Regions from separate parts of the Streptomyces sp. NPDC025638 genome, predicted to be linked through region 1. Evidence: predicted binding sites of a transcription regulator. Region 1 holds the regulator's gene; the other holds the start of a gene.

What was found. The regulator HspR, encoded in region 1, represses chaperone genes until heat shock. The targets are predictions, from matches to a motif close to TTGAGNNNNNNNNNCTCAA.
Region 2: dnaK (molecular chaperone DnaK) is a predicted target of HspR. The motif match lies at 4,204-4,222, and genes of this name have one in related genera.

Annotation. Positions count from the first base shown of each region.
Region 1 is NZ_JBVHLX010000022.1:36,406-43,346, reverse strand. It holds gene ACZ4EG_RS39645 (helix-turn-helix transcriptional regulator) at 1-90, opposite strand, end outside; gene ACZ4EG_RS39640 (substrate-binding domain-containing protein) at 434-1,540, opposite strand; gene ACZ4EG_RS39635 (heat shock protein transcriptional repressor HspR) at 1,951-2,397, opposite strand; gene dnaJ (molecular chaperone DnaJ) at 2,403-3,584, opposite strand; gene grpE (nucleotide exchange factor GrpE) at 3,618-4,271, opposite strand; gene dnaK (molecular chaperone DnaK) at 4,268-6,103, opposite strand; gene ACZ4EG_RS39615 (MraY family glycosyltransferase) at 6,198-6,941, opposite strand, start outside.
Region 2 is NZ_JBVHLX010000002.1:759,142-766,082, reverse strand. It holds gene ACZ4EG_RS07645 (helix-turn-helix domain-containing protein) at 1-855, shown strand, start outside; gene ACZ4EG_RS07640 (SAM-dependent methyltransferase) at 874-1,680, shown strand; gene narJ (nitrate reductase molybdenum cofactor assembly chaperone) at 1,809-2,285, shown strand; gene dnaK (molecular chaperone DnaK) at 2,296-4,158, opposite strand; gene ACZ4EG_RS07625 (OsmC family protein) at 4,288-4,713, opposite strand; gene ACZ4EG_RS07620 (vWA domain-containing protein) at 4,779-6,578, opposite strand; gene ACZ4EG_RS07615 (ATP-binding protein) at 6,575-6,941, opposite strand, start outside.

The DNA of each region.
Region 1 (6,941 bases):
CCGCCGTACGGCCCGGGAATACACGCGATCCCCGGCCTCGCACAGGCGGTCGGCACCGTGTGGATGCTCCTCCGTTCCGTGCCCGGCCATCGCCCATTCCACCCCCGGTTTGCTGCCACTTCCGTGGCGCAACTATGCGCGGACGGATGCGGCTCCGCAACACGGCTCTCCACGCCATGGCCGCCGTAAACCGCCGGTATCGCCCCTTTCCTCCCAGCCTCCTCCCCTCCCCTTGCAACAAGCTGACGGTGGAGAGGCCACGGTCACGGGTGCATCGGGGCCACCCGCTTCCCCGGGGGTCACAACACCCGGCGGGGTACGCAACCAAGTGGCCGAAATCGATCCGGCCGGGCGGCGGGCGGAGGGCACGCCCCGGCGTGCGCGCCCCACCCTCGCGGGTGAACCCCTCGTTCCCCGCCGCATTGACCGCCGGCTACTTGAGGCCGATCGTCGCGCAGGCCGTCTTGTACTTGGGGGTGCAGATGTCGGAGATCTTGTAGATGCCGTCCGCGATGACCGTGTCCTTGATGTTGCCCTTCGTCAGGGCGGTCACGGTGACGAGCTGGGCCGGGATCTCCTTGTTGGTCGGGCTGTCGACGCGGTCCTGGGTGAGGGCGTCGAACTGGATGTCCCTGCCCTGGACCTTGGCGACGGCCATCTCGGCGGCGCTCTCGGCCTCGGCCGGGTAGGACTTGTATACGGTCATGTACTGCTCGCCGATGACGATCCGCTGCACGCCGTCCAGCTCGGCGTCCTGGCCGGTGATCGGCGGCATCTCGGTGACGCCCGCGGCCTTGAGGGCCTTGATGACACCGGACGCCATGCCGTCGTTGGCGGAGTAGACGGCCGCGATGTTGTTCTTGCCGATCTTGTTGATCGCCTCGGTCATTTCGGCCGTGGCGTTCTCCGGCTTCCAGTCCTTGGTGTCGTACGTCTCCGCGATCGTCACCTTGCCGTTCAGCTCGGAGAGGGCACCCTGCTTGAACTGCTTCGCGTTCGGGTCGGTGAGCGAGCCGTTCACCATGACGACCTTGTCGGAGGTGTCGACGTTCGACCCCAGGGCGTCCAGCAGGGTGCGGGCCTGCACCTCGCCGACGAGCTCGTTGTCGAAGGAGATGTACGCGTCGATCGGACCCTCGGCGAGACGGTCGTACGCGATGACCGGAATGCCCGCGTCCTTCGCCTTCTTCACATCGCCCGCGATGGCGTGCGAGTCGACCGCGTCGAGCAGGATGATGTCGACCTTGTCGGCAATCATCTGCTGCATCTGCCGCGACTGCTTGCCGGCGTCCGCGCCCGCGTTGGCGTACTCGATCTTGCCCTGCTTCTTGGTGAGCTCGGCGACCTTGTTCTTGATGATGGGGTAGTCGAACTTCCCGTACCGCGTGTTCGCCGTCTCCGGCAGCAGGAGCCCCACTGTGAGGTCGTTGCCCTTGGTCGGGCTTGCGTCGGTCGAACTCCCCGAAGCGTTCAGCACGCCGCAGCCGGCGAGCGAGAGGGTCATCGTGGAGGCTGCCACAGATATGGCGATACGACGCATTCGGGGGCTCACTTCAGGTGCGTTCCGGATGTGGGGCTGCTTGCGACCCAGATGTCTGAAAAGACAACGCGGCCGCAACACCCGGCGTCAAGCCGAACTACTTAACGAGTGCGCAACACCACGCTCCGCTTCGCTTGTGAAGGTCCAGCGGAATCACCTCCAAACACCCTTTACGGACCCTCCACTCAACAGAAGTTCATGGCACGGCAAAGATCAGTACAACCAACTCCAATCCTCACGAGTCGTGATCACCGGCGGCCGTGCACCGCCTTCCGATTCGACCAGAGGACCGAATGATCCCAGCCAGCCGCGCGACCACCACGGCTGTCGTGCTGCCCGCCGCCACGCAGTGGGAGCGCATGCGAAAGGGGCCCGGAGGGTCTCCTCCGGGCCCCTTTCGCAGATCGGTGTCAGTCCTGCTGCCGCTTCGGCCGCCACACCACCAGCGCGCTGGTCTGCTGGACCTCCTGGTACGGGACCAGGTCCCGGCGGTAGGAGGCGTGCACGGCGGCCTCGCGCTGCTGCATCGCGGCCGCCGCGCCGTCCAGGGCCGCCTGCAGTTCCGCGACGCGGGACTGGAGCGCGGCGACCTGGTTCTCCAGTTCGATGATGCGCTTGATGCCGGCCAGGTTGATGCCCTCGTCCTGGGACAGCGCCTGCACCTGACGGAGCAGTTCGATGTCCCGGGCCGAGTAACGGCGGCCCCGGCCCGCGGTGCGGTCCGGGGAGACCAGGCCCAGGCGGTCGTACTGGCGCAGCGTCTGCGGGTGGAGTCCGGAGAGCTGGGCCGCCACCGAGATGACGTAGACCGGGGTCTCCTCGGTCAGTTCATACGGGTTACGCCGACGGCCGTCCATCACTCTCAAGCTCCCTTCGCGGCCTCGAACAGCTCCGCACGCGGGTCCTCCCCCGCGGTCGCCTCGCGATACGCCTCCAGTGCGTCACGAGCCTTCCCCGACAGGTCCCTGGGAACACGCACCTCGACGGTGACCAGCAGGTCCCCGCGGGTGCCGTCCTTGCGGACCGCGCCCTTGCCCCGCGCCCGCATGGTGCGGCCGTTGGGCGTGCCCGGAGGCAGCTTCAGGGTGACGGCGGGGCCGCCGAGGGTCGGGACCCGGACCTCGCCGCCGAGCGCCGCCTCGGTGAACGTCACCGGGACGGTCACCGTGAGGTTGTCGCCCTTGCGGCCGAACACCGGGTGCTCCCCCACGTGCACGACGACATACAGATCGCCGGCCGGGCCGCCCCGCTCGCCGGGGGCTCCCTTGCCGCGCAGCCGGATGCGCTGACCGTCGGTCACCCCCGCGGGGATGCGGACCTGCATGGTCCGGGACGACTTGGCGCGGCCGCTGCCCTTGCACTCCATGCAGGGGTGCTCGGCGATCAGACCGCGGCCCTTGCAGTCGGGGCAGGGGTCGGTGAGCGAGAAGCCGCCGCCCGAACCCCGCGCGACCTGGCCCGTGCCGACGCAGGTCGGGCACACGCGCGGTGTGCCGTTCTTGTCGCCGGTGCCGGAGCAGGCCTTGCACGGGGCCTGCGAGGACATCCGCAGCGGGACCGTGGCGCCCTCGATGGCCTCGGTGAAGCTCAGCGTGACCTCGGACTCGATGTCCTGGCCGCGCCGGGGCTGGGTGCGCGTGCCCGCGCCGCCGCCCCGGTTGAACAGGCCCCCCAGGACGTCTCCGAAGCCTCCGCCGAAGCTCCCTTGGCTCTGGGCGCCGCCTCCGCCGCCGCCTCCGAAGAGGTCGCCCAGGTCGAAGTTGAAGGAGCCGCCGCCCGCGCCCGGCCCCGGGCGGAAGCCGCCGTTGCCGAAGAGGGCGCGTGCCTCGTCGTACTCCTTGCGCTTCTTGGGGTCACCGAGGACGTCGTTCGCCTCGGAGATCTCCTTGAAGCGCTCTTCCGCCTTGGCGTTGCCCTTGTTGGCGTCCGGGTGGAACTCGCGGGCGAGCTTCCGGTACGCCTTCTTGATCTCGGCCTCGGTGGCGTCCTTGGGGACGCCGAGGACCTTGTAGTAGTCCTTCTCGATGAAGTCCTTGGTGCTCATCCCCGACGTCCCTCCTTCCGTTCAGTGTTTACGTCAGCCCTCCTCCGGGCCACCGTTCTCCTTGTCGTCGTCCGCGGTGCCCTCGTCGGCACCCTCGGCCTTGACCGTCTGCGCGCCGGGCTGCGGCTCGGCGACGGCCACCCGCGCGGGGCGGATGGTGCGCTCGCCGATGCGATACCCGGGCTGCAGAATCGCCACGCACGTCGTCTCGGTGACGTCCGGCGCGTACGAGTGCATCAGGGCCTCGTGGATCGTCGGGTCGAAGGGCTCGGCCTCCTTGCCGAACTGCTGCAGTCCCATCTTCGCCGCGACGGTCTCGAGCGACTCGGCGACGGACTTGAATCCGCCGACCAGTTCGCCGTGTTCCCGCGCGCGGCCGATGTCGTCGAGCACGGGCAGCAGTTCGGTCAGGAGGTTCGCGATGGCGATCTCCCGGACCGCTACCCGGTCGCGCTCGACGCGGCGGCGGTAGTTCTGGTACTCGGCCTGGAGGCGCTGGAGGTCCAGCGTGCGCTCGTTGAGTGCCGTACGCACCTGGTCCAGCTGGGCCACCAGGCCCGCTGTCTGGTTCGCGTCCCCGGCCGGGGCCGCCCCCTCCTCGGAGGCGGCCTTCGGCTCGGCGTCGTCAGGGGTGGCGCCGGAGGGGACGTCGGGCTTCTCCTCGAAGCCCGGGGTCTCCTCCGTCACGCGGCACCGTCCTTGCGCTCGTCGTCGACGATCTCGGCGTCCACGACGTCGTCGTCGGCGCGCGGGGCCTCACCGGCGCCGCCCGCGGCCTGCGCGGCCTGGGCGTCGGCGTACATGGCCTGGCCGAGCTTCTGCGAGACGGCCGCGACCTTCTCCGTGGCCGTGCGGATCTCGGCGGTGTCCTCGCCCTTGAGCTTCTCCTTCAGCTCGGCGATCGCGGCCTCGACCTCGGTCTTGATCTCGCCGGGGACCTTGTCCTCGTTGTCCTTGAGGAACTTCTCGGTCTGGTAGACGAGCTGCTCGCCCTGGTTGCGGGTCTCGGCGGCCTCGCGGCGGCGGTGGTCCTCCTCCGCGTACTGCTCGGCCTCCTGGCGCATCCGGTCGACCTCGTCCTTCGGGAGCGACGAACCGCCGGTGACGGTCATCTTCTGCTCCTTGCCGGTGCCGAGGTCCTTCGCCGTGACGTGCATGATGCCGTTGGCGTCGATGTCGAAGGAGACCTCGATCTGCGGGACGCCGCGCGGCGCCGGCGGCAGACCGGTCAGCTCGAACATGCCGAGCTTCTTGTTGTACGCCGCGATCTCGCGCTCGCCCTGGTAGACCTGGATCTGCACCGACGGCTGGTTGTCCTCGGCCGTCGTGAAGATCTCCGAACGCTTCGTCGGGATCGTGGTGTTGCGCTCGATGAGCTTGGTCATGATGCCGCCCTTGGTCTCGATACCGAGGGACAGCGGGGTCACGTCGAGGAGCAGGACGTCCTTGACCTCACCCTTGAGGACACCGGCCTGGAGCGAGGCGCCGATGGCGACGACCTCGTCCGGGTTCACACCCTTGTTGGCCTCCTTGCCGCCGGTCAGCTCCTTGACGAGCTCGGCGACGGCGGGCATACGGGTGGAGCCACCGACGAGGACGACGTGGTCGATCTCGCCGAGGGAGATGCCGGCGTCCTTGATGACGTTGTGGAACGGCGTCTTGCAGCGCTCCAGCAGGTCCGCGGTCAGCTGCTGGAACTGAGCGCGGGTCAGCTTCTCGTCCAGGTGCAGCGGGCCCTCGGCGGACGCGGTGATGTAGGGCAGGTTGATCGAGGTCTCGGTGGACGAGGACAGCTCGATCTTCGCCTTCTCGGCAGCCTCGCGCAGACGCTGCAGCGCCATCTTGTCCTTGCCGAGGTCCACGCCGTGGCCGGCCGCGAACTGCTTGACCAGGTAGTCGACGACGCGCTGGTCCCAGTCGTCACCACCGAGGTGGTTGTCGCCGTTGGTGGCCTTCACCTCGACGACACCGTCGCCGATCTCCAGCAGCGAGACGTCGAACGTGCCGCCACCGAGGTCGAAGACCAGGATGATCTGCTCGTCCTTGTCGAGGCCGTACGCGAGCGCGGCCGCGGTGGGCTCGTTGACGATGCGCAGGACGTTCAGACCGGCGATCTCGCCGGCCTCCTTCGTCGCCTGGCGCTCGGAGTCGTTGAAGTAGGCCGGGACGGTGATGACCGCGTCGGTCACCTTCTCGCCCAGGTAGGCCTCGGCGTCGCGCTTCAGCTTCTGCAGGATGAAGGCGGAGATCTGCTGCGGGTTGAAGTCCTTCCCGTCCAGCTGGATCTTCCAGTCGGTGCCCATGTGACGCTTCACGGAGCGGATGGTCCGGTCCACGTTGGTGACCGCCTGGCGCTTGGCGACCTCGCCGACCAGCACCTCGCCGTTCTTGGCGAAGGCGACGACGGACGGCGTGGTCCTGGCACCCTCGGCGTTGGTGATGACGGTGGGCTCGCCGCCCTCCAGAACGCTGACGACGGAGTTAGTCGTGCCCAGGTCGATGCCGACCGCACGTGCCATGGTGATTTCCTCCAGCTGACTTGAGTGGAACGGACTCAAGTGTGCACGAGGCTCGCCACTGGGTCAACAGACCTGAGTCGTGGCGACTCAACTCTTATCCGTTCCTTACACGCAACTGCCGTGTGACCTGCGAAGATGCCATACGGCGGACCCCGTAGACAGGGATTCGAAGGAGTAGAAGTACGACCACGAGCGCCCCGCCGGCCACCCAGAGGACGGCACCGTCCCCGGCCCAGCCGGTGTGGGCGAGCACCCCGACGAGCACCCCGGAGAAGGCTCCGGTGCCGAGCAGGACGACGGTTCCCTGCGGGGTGAGCCCGAGACGGCGCAGCCGGTGGCCGAGATGGTCGGGCCCGCGCCTGAGGAGCGGGCGCCGGGCCATGCGCCTCGACACGGCCACCAGGGCGAGGTCGGCCGCGCCGAGGGCGGTGAGGCAGAACAGCACGCCCGCGCTGTCCCCGAGCCCGTGCCCGGCCCGGGCGAACACGGCGGCGGAGGCGAGCACGAACCCCGTGAACAGCGATCCGCACGCGCCGAGGCCGATCCGCGCGGGATGCCAGTTGTGCATGAGGAACCCGGTGAGGGCGGCGGCGAGCACGCTGAGCAGTACGGCCAGCCCGTCCATCAGCTCGGCCGCGGCGCAGGCGCCGACTCCGAAGGCGGTGATCACCCCGACCGTGCCGGCGAGCCCGTCGGCGTGATCGAGAGCCCGGAAGGCGAAGGCCACGAGGACGATCCAGCCCACGGCCAGGATCCCCGCGGGCACGCCCGTCTCGCCGTACGGCACGACACACACGGCGGCCAGCGCCGTACCGGCGGCGAGCACTCGCGGCCGCAG
Region 2 (6,941 bases), on a different contig from region 1:
CGGCGTGCTGCGCCGACCGTGGGCCAGGTGGTGCTCGGGAAGCGGCTGCAGGAGCTGCGCGAGGCGGCCGGCCTCAAGCGCGAGGAGGCCGCCCGGGTGCTGCGGGTGGCTCCGGCGACCGTACGGCGGATGGAGATGGCCGAGGTCGCGCTGAAGATCCCCTACGTGCAGGTGCTGCTCACGACGTACGGCGTCGCCGACGAGGAGGCGGCCGCGTTCGTCGAGCTGGCCGAGGAGGCCAACCAGCCGGGCTGGTGGCAGCGGTTCCACGATGTGCTGCCGGACTGGTTCAGCCTGTATGTGAGCCTGGAGGGCGCTGCCCGGATCATCCGCTCCTACGAGCCGCACTTCGTGCCCGGCCTGCTGCAGACCGAGGACTACGCGCGTGCGGTGCTGGTGGCCGGGACGATCGGGAGCTGCGGCCCGGAGACGATCGAGCGCCATGTGTCGTTACGCATGGCCCGGCAGAGCCTGCTGGAACGGGAGCACCCACCCCATCTGTGGGTGATCATGGACGAGACGGTGCTGCTGCGCCCGGTGAGCGAGCACGCCGAGGTGATGCGCGACCAGCTGGACAAGCTGCTGGAGTACGTGGAGCGGGACCGGATCACCCTCCAGCTCGCCGAGTTCGCCGCCGGCCCGCATCCGGGGACGTACGCCCCCTTCACGCTGTTCCGGTTCGCGGAGCCCGAGCTGCCGGACATGGTCTTCACGGAGTATCTGACCGGCGCCCTGTATTTGGACTCGCGGTCGGAGGTCGGGGCGCACCTGGAGGTGCTGGACCACATGACCGCGCGGGCCGCGTCCGCGCACCGCACCGAGAAGATCCTGCGTGAGTACCGAAAGAACCTCTGAGGACGGAGCAGACAGCGCATGAGCGAATCCGAGGCCGGGCGCATCACCATCGACACGAGCAGGCCGCATCCCGCACGCGTGTACGACTGGTGGCTGGGCGGCAAGGACAACTACCCGGTGGACGAGGAGCTGGCGCGGAAGATCCTGGCCGCGGACGGCACGGCGGTGCGCGGGGCGCGTGCCAACCGGCGGTTCATGCACCGCGCCGTCCGGACGGCGGCCGAGGCAGGGATCCGTCAGTTCCTGGACATCGGCACCGGCATTCCCACCGAGCCCAATCTGCACCAGGTGGCGCAGGGTGCGGCCCCGGAGTCGAAGGTGGTGTACGCGGACAACGACCCGATCGTGCTGCGGCACGCCGAGGCGCTGCTGAAGGGCTCCGCCGAGGGCAGCACGGACTACGTCCACGCCGATGTCCGCGACCCCGACACCATCCTGCAGCTGGCCGGTGAGTCCCTGGACTTCGGCCGGCCCGTCGCGCTGTCGCTGGTGGCGCTCACCCACTATCTGGGTGACGAGGACGATGTGTACGGACTGATCGAGCGGTACGTCGCACGGCTCGCCCCGGGGAGCCATCTGATCCTCTCCCAGGTCACGCAGGATCTCAGCCCCGAGGGCGTGGCCCGGGCGGCGGAGCTGTTCCGCAGGAGCGGCACGCCGTTCTATCCCCGTACGCTGGCGGAGTTCGCCAAGTTCTTCGACGGCCTGGAACTGCTCGGCCCCGGTGTCATCCCCGTCTACGGCTGGCGGCCGGACCCGGAGGACGTGGCGGCGCAGGCGGAGGGCGTCGTGCCCGTGTACGCGGGGGTCGCGCGCAAGCCCTGACCCGGACGGGTGCCGCAGACAGGTGCGCATCCCTTCTCGCCCCTAGGTTGGGGCCAAGGGGCGAGCAAGGGAGCGCGCGTGCCCGACCACGAGCGGCGGCCGGCCTCCGACGACGCGAAGGAGGCCGGATGCCCTCGGACGCGGTCCTGTACCAGGCGGCTGCGCTCTGCCTGACGTATCCGGACGACGACTTCGTCGCCCGGCTGCCGCTGCTGCGCGAAGCCGCGCCGCAGCTGCGGGAGTTCAGCGACTACGCGGCCGTGACCCCGCCGTGCGAACTGGCCGAGCACTATGTGCGGGTCTTCGGGCTCGGGCACCGGCACGGCCTGTATCTGAGCCGGTGGAACAACGGCTGCATCGGACGGCGGGGCGGGTCCCTGGACCGGTTCGAGGACGTCTACCGGGAGCACGGCCTGGAGTTCAGCTGCGAGGAGCTGCCGGACTTCCTCCCGGCGGTGCTGGAGTGCACCGCCCGGACCGGCAGCACGGAACTGCTCACGGAACACCGCGACGCGCTGGAGGGCCTCCGCTCCCGGCTGACGGAGTTCGGTACGCCGTACGCATCCGTACTGGACGCGGTCTGCGCGACACTGCCGACCCCGTAGCCGGGGTCGGCTACGCGGCACCGCCCTTCGCGTCGCGTTCGTCGTCGACGATCTCCGCGTCGACCACGCCCTCCTCGTCCTGCGGCGGTGCGGCGCTCTCCCCGGGAGGCGGAGTCTGCTGCTGGGCCTGGGCGTACATGGCCTGCCCCATCTTCTGGCTCACGGAGGCGAGTTTCTCGACCCCGGCGCGCAGGGCGGCCGTATCGGCGTTCTGCTCAAGGAGGGTCTTCACTTCCCCGGCCGCCGCCTCGACCTCGGACTTCGTCTCGGCGGGCACCCGGTCCTCGTTGTCCCGGATGAACTTCTCGGTCTGGTAGACGAGTTGTTCGGCCTGGTTGCGGGTCTCGGCCGCCTCCCGGCGCCCGCGGTCCTCCTCGGCGTACTGTTCGGCCTCCCGCATCATGCGGTCGATGTCGTCCTTCGGGAGGGCCGAGCCGCCGGTCACCGTCATCTTCTGCTCGCGCCCGGTGGCCAGGTCCTTCGCCGAGACGTGCATGATCCCGTTGGCGTCGATGTCGAAGGCCACCTCGATCTGCGGGACTCCGCGCGGGGCGGGCGGCAGGCCGGTGAGGTCGAAGACGCCGAGCTTCTTGTTGTAGGCGGCGATCTCCCGCTCGCCCTGGTAGACCTGGATGCCGACCGAGGGCTGGTTGTCGGTGGCCGTGGTGAAGATCTCCGAACGGCGGGTCGGGATCGTGGTGTTGCGCTCGATGAGCTTGGTCATGATGCCGCCCTTGGTCTCGATGCCCAGGGACAGCGGGGTGACGTCCAGCAGGAGCACGTCCTTGACGTCGCCGCGGATGACGCCCGCCTGCAGGGTGGCGCCGACCGCCACGACCTCGTCAGGGTTGACGCCCTTGTGCGGGTCCTTGCCGGTGAGCTCCTTGACCAGGTCGGTGACGGCGGGCATCCGGGTCGAGCCGCCGACCAGGATGACGTGGTCGATCGCGGAGAGCTTCACGCCGGCGTCCTTGACCGCCTGGTGGAAGGGGGTCTTGCAGCGGTCGAGCAGATCGGCGGTGAGCTCCTGGAACTGGGCGCGGGTCAGCTTCTCGTCCAGGTGGAGGGGGCCTTCGGCGGAGGCGGTGATGTACGGGAGGTTGATCGTCGTCTCGGTCGAGCTCGACAGCTCGATCTTGGCCTTCTCGGCGCCCTCGCGCAGCCGCTGCAGCGCCATCTTGTCCTTGCCCAGGTCGACGCCGTACTGCCCCTTGAACCGCTTGACCAGGTGTTCCACGATCCGCTGGTCCCAGTCGTCGCCCCCGAGGTGGGTGTCGCCGTTGGTGGCCTTCACCTCGATGACGCCGTCCCCGATCTCCAGGAGGGAGACGTCGAAGGTGCCGCCGCCGAGGTCGAAGACGAGGACGGTCTGCTCCTCGCCGCGGTCGAGGCCGTAGGCGAGGGCGGCGGCCGTGGGCTCGTTGATGATCCTGAGCACCTTCAGACCGGCGATCTCCCCGGCCTCCTTCGTCGCCTGCCGCTGCGAGTCGTCGAAGTACGCGGGTACGGTGATCACCGCGTCGGTGACGTCCTCGCCGAGGTAGGCCTCCGCGTCCCGCTTCAGCTTCTGCAGCACCCGCGCCGACAGCTCCTGGGCCCGGTAGCGGGTGCCGTCGACGGAGCCGCTGTCCGGGAAGCGCCAGGCCCCGTCGCCCATGTGCCGCTTCACCGAGCGGGCGGTGCGCTCCACGTTCGTCACGGCCTGCCGTTTGGCGACCTCGCCGACCAGTACCTCGCCGTTCTTGGCGAAGGCCACGACCGACGGCGTGGTCCTCGCCCCCTCGGCGTTGGCGACGACCGTGGGCTCGCCGCCCTCCAGGACGGCCACCACCGAGTTCGTCGTGCCGAGATCGATCCCGACCGCGCGTGCCATTGCTGTCCCCTTCCGCCCGCCGTTTCCCCGACTCCAGCACAAAACTTGAGCGGGCCGTTGTCAATGCCGGGTACCCGGAAACGGCGATGCCGCGTCCTGGGGACGCGGCATCCGGGGACGTGGTGCGGGTCAGGCCAGCTTCGCCGACAGGGTGATGGTGGTGCCGGTCAGGGCCTGGCTGACCGGGCAGTTCTTCTTGGCGTCCTCGGCGGCCGCGGCGAAGCCGTCCTCGTCCAGACCGGGGACGGTGCCCTCGACGGTGAGGTGGATGCCGGTGATGCCCTCACCCGGCTGGAAGGTGACGTCCGCCGAGGTGACGAGCTTGGTGGGCGGGGTGCCGGCGCCGGCCAGGCCGTGCGACAGCGCCATGGAGAAGCAGCTGGAGTGGGCGGCGGCGATCAGCTCCTCGGGGCTGGTCTTGCCGTTCGCCTTCTCCGCGCGCGACGGCCACGACACCGGCTGCTGGCCGATGCCGGAGGAGTCGAAGGTGACGACACCGTTGCCCTCGATCAGGTTGCCTTCCCAGACGGTGTGTGCGGTGCGCGTGGTGGCCACGGTAGTTCCTTTCGCGTGGGAGCCCCATTCCGGGTTCTGCGTGTCCCATCCGATCACATCCGGACTCACCGCACCTTGAAGACGGGCCCACGCGGGGTGAACGGCAGCCGGCCGCCCTGCGGGATCAGATAGGCGTGCTCGCGCCGCACGCGCAGCACGTCGCACCAGCCGTCGGTGATGACCAGCACCGGGGCGCCCGGCGGGAAGTCGTCCGCCCGGTGCAGCAGGTCGATCCCGGGCTGCAGGACCGTACCGCCGCGGCCGTGCACCCGTACCCGACCGGCGATCTCGGCGACCGGCAGATAGCCGGCGTCGTGCGGGGCCGCGTCGCAGAAGACCACCCGGGCGGCGGGCACGTCGCGGGCCTCGGCGTACGAGGCGATCGCGCCGAGCGCCTTGCCGAGCAACGTGCGGTCCATCGAGCCGGAGGTGTCGAGGACGACGCCGAAGGTGCAGCGGGCGACCTCCTCCGGCGGGAACCAGCGCCCCGCGCGCGGGATGTCGGGGGTGGACGACTGCCGACGCGAGGGCCGCGCGTACGACCGCACCGCCTCCGGACGCGGGACGAACTCGTCAAACCAGCGAGCGAGTTGTGCGTCCCAGGGCAGCGGCGGATGACTGAGCGCGCGGATCTCCTCGACCAGGCCGCCGGGCAGAAAGCCGCGCTCCTGCGCCTGGTGCAGGTCCAGACCCCGGGAAAGGCCCCGGCGGTAGAACTCGTCGAGGTCGACGTAGTCACGGGGCGGGCCGAGCGGGGCGCCGAGCATGTCGCCGAGACCCTTGCCGCGCAGGGTGGCCAGGCGCCGCATCCGGCGCAGGTCGCCGGCGATCCGGTCGTACACCTCCTCGGCGGACAGGCCGGTCAGCTCCGGGTCGTGGAGCGCCCCTTGGGGCATGGTGCCGACGCCCATCTCGACGAGCCAGGCGTTGATGACGTAGTCGCAGGCGATGTTGAACAGATAGTGGTCGCGGGTGCCGCAGCGGTCGCCGTGACGCAGGGCGGCGTGCAGCATCTCGTGGGCGAGGACGAACCGCCACTCCTCGTCCTCCAGGGTGCGCAGCGGGTTGACGTAGATCTCGCCCGCTTCGGCGTTGACGGCGGCGACGGAGATGTCATGGGCGCGGGCGAGTTCGGCGTCGGCGACCAGCCTGATGCCGGCCGCGATGCCGCCGAGCAGCGGATAGGAGGAGATGAACCAGCTCAGGGCCTTCTCCCAGGGGCGCAGCGGGGTCGCGGCGCCGGTCATGGAGTCGCGGCGGCCGCCCGCCATGTCCATCGCCGTGGCCATGGTGCGGGTCAGGGCGTGCGCGAAGGCGAGCTGCCAGTCCGGGGGCTGCCCGGCCCACTTGTTCCAGGACACCAGCAGCTGGTCGGGCTCGGTGCCGGCGGTGCCGCAGCGTTCGTACGCGGCCGGGACGCCCGTACGGCGCCACTGCGCGGCGAGCTGTTCCTCGTCGCCGTCGGGACTCTGCGGCAACTGCTCCGGTGCCTGGCCGACGGGAAAGGTCTGCAGGAAGCGGTTGACGACGGCGCAGCGGGCGGCGAGGTCGTGGCGGTCGGGCTGGGTGCGTGCGCCGGTGGCGGCCGGGAGGTGTCCGAAGCCGAGGTGGAGCGTGGCGTGGGCGAGGGCCCAGGCCCATGCGGCGGGCTCGGCACGGCGGGTGGGGTGGGCGTGCAGCACATCGTCGGAGTCGGCGCGGACGAGACCCTCACGCGGCGCGAGACCGCAATCCGGATGGCGGCAGACGGTGAACTTCACCGCGCGTAGCGCTGGGTTGGCCCGCAGCAGCGCCACACCCGCCGCGAACTCCTCCGCGGCCGGGTCCTTGTTCTTCTGCTGCTTTGCCGCGCGGGTCCGGCTCATCGGCGCGCCTCCACCAGCCGGGGCATGTCCCGGGCCGCCTCGATCAGGAACCAGGCGGGCAGGACGGGATTGCCGTCGGCGTCGGCGGCTATGACGCTCTGCGCGACCTCGACGGAGATCTCGGCGAGCTGCACGAGCAGGGACTTGGCTCGGTACGCGGTCTGGCGCCCGTTCGCCGACATGTGCTCCTTGCTGACGGGCAGTTCCTTGACGAGGCGGCCGCGGAACGACTCCGCGAGGTAGTACAGCAGGTCCCGGTCCTCGACGCGCTGCGGCCAGCGGGCGTCGCCCTTGAGGATCGCCTCGATGCCGAAGCGGCTGCGGACGATCTTGACGTAGCCGTAGAAGGCGGTCGCGTGGGCG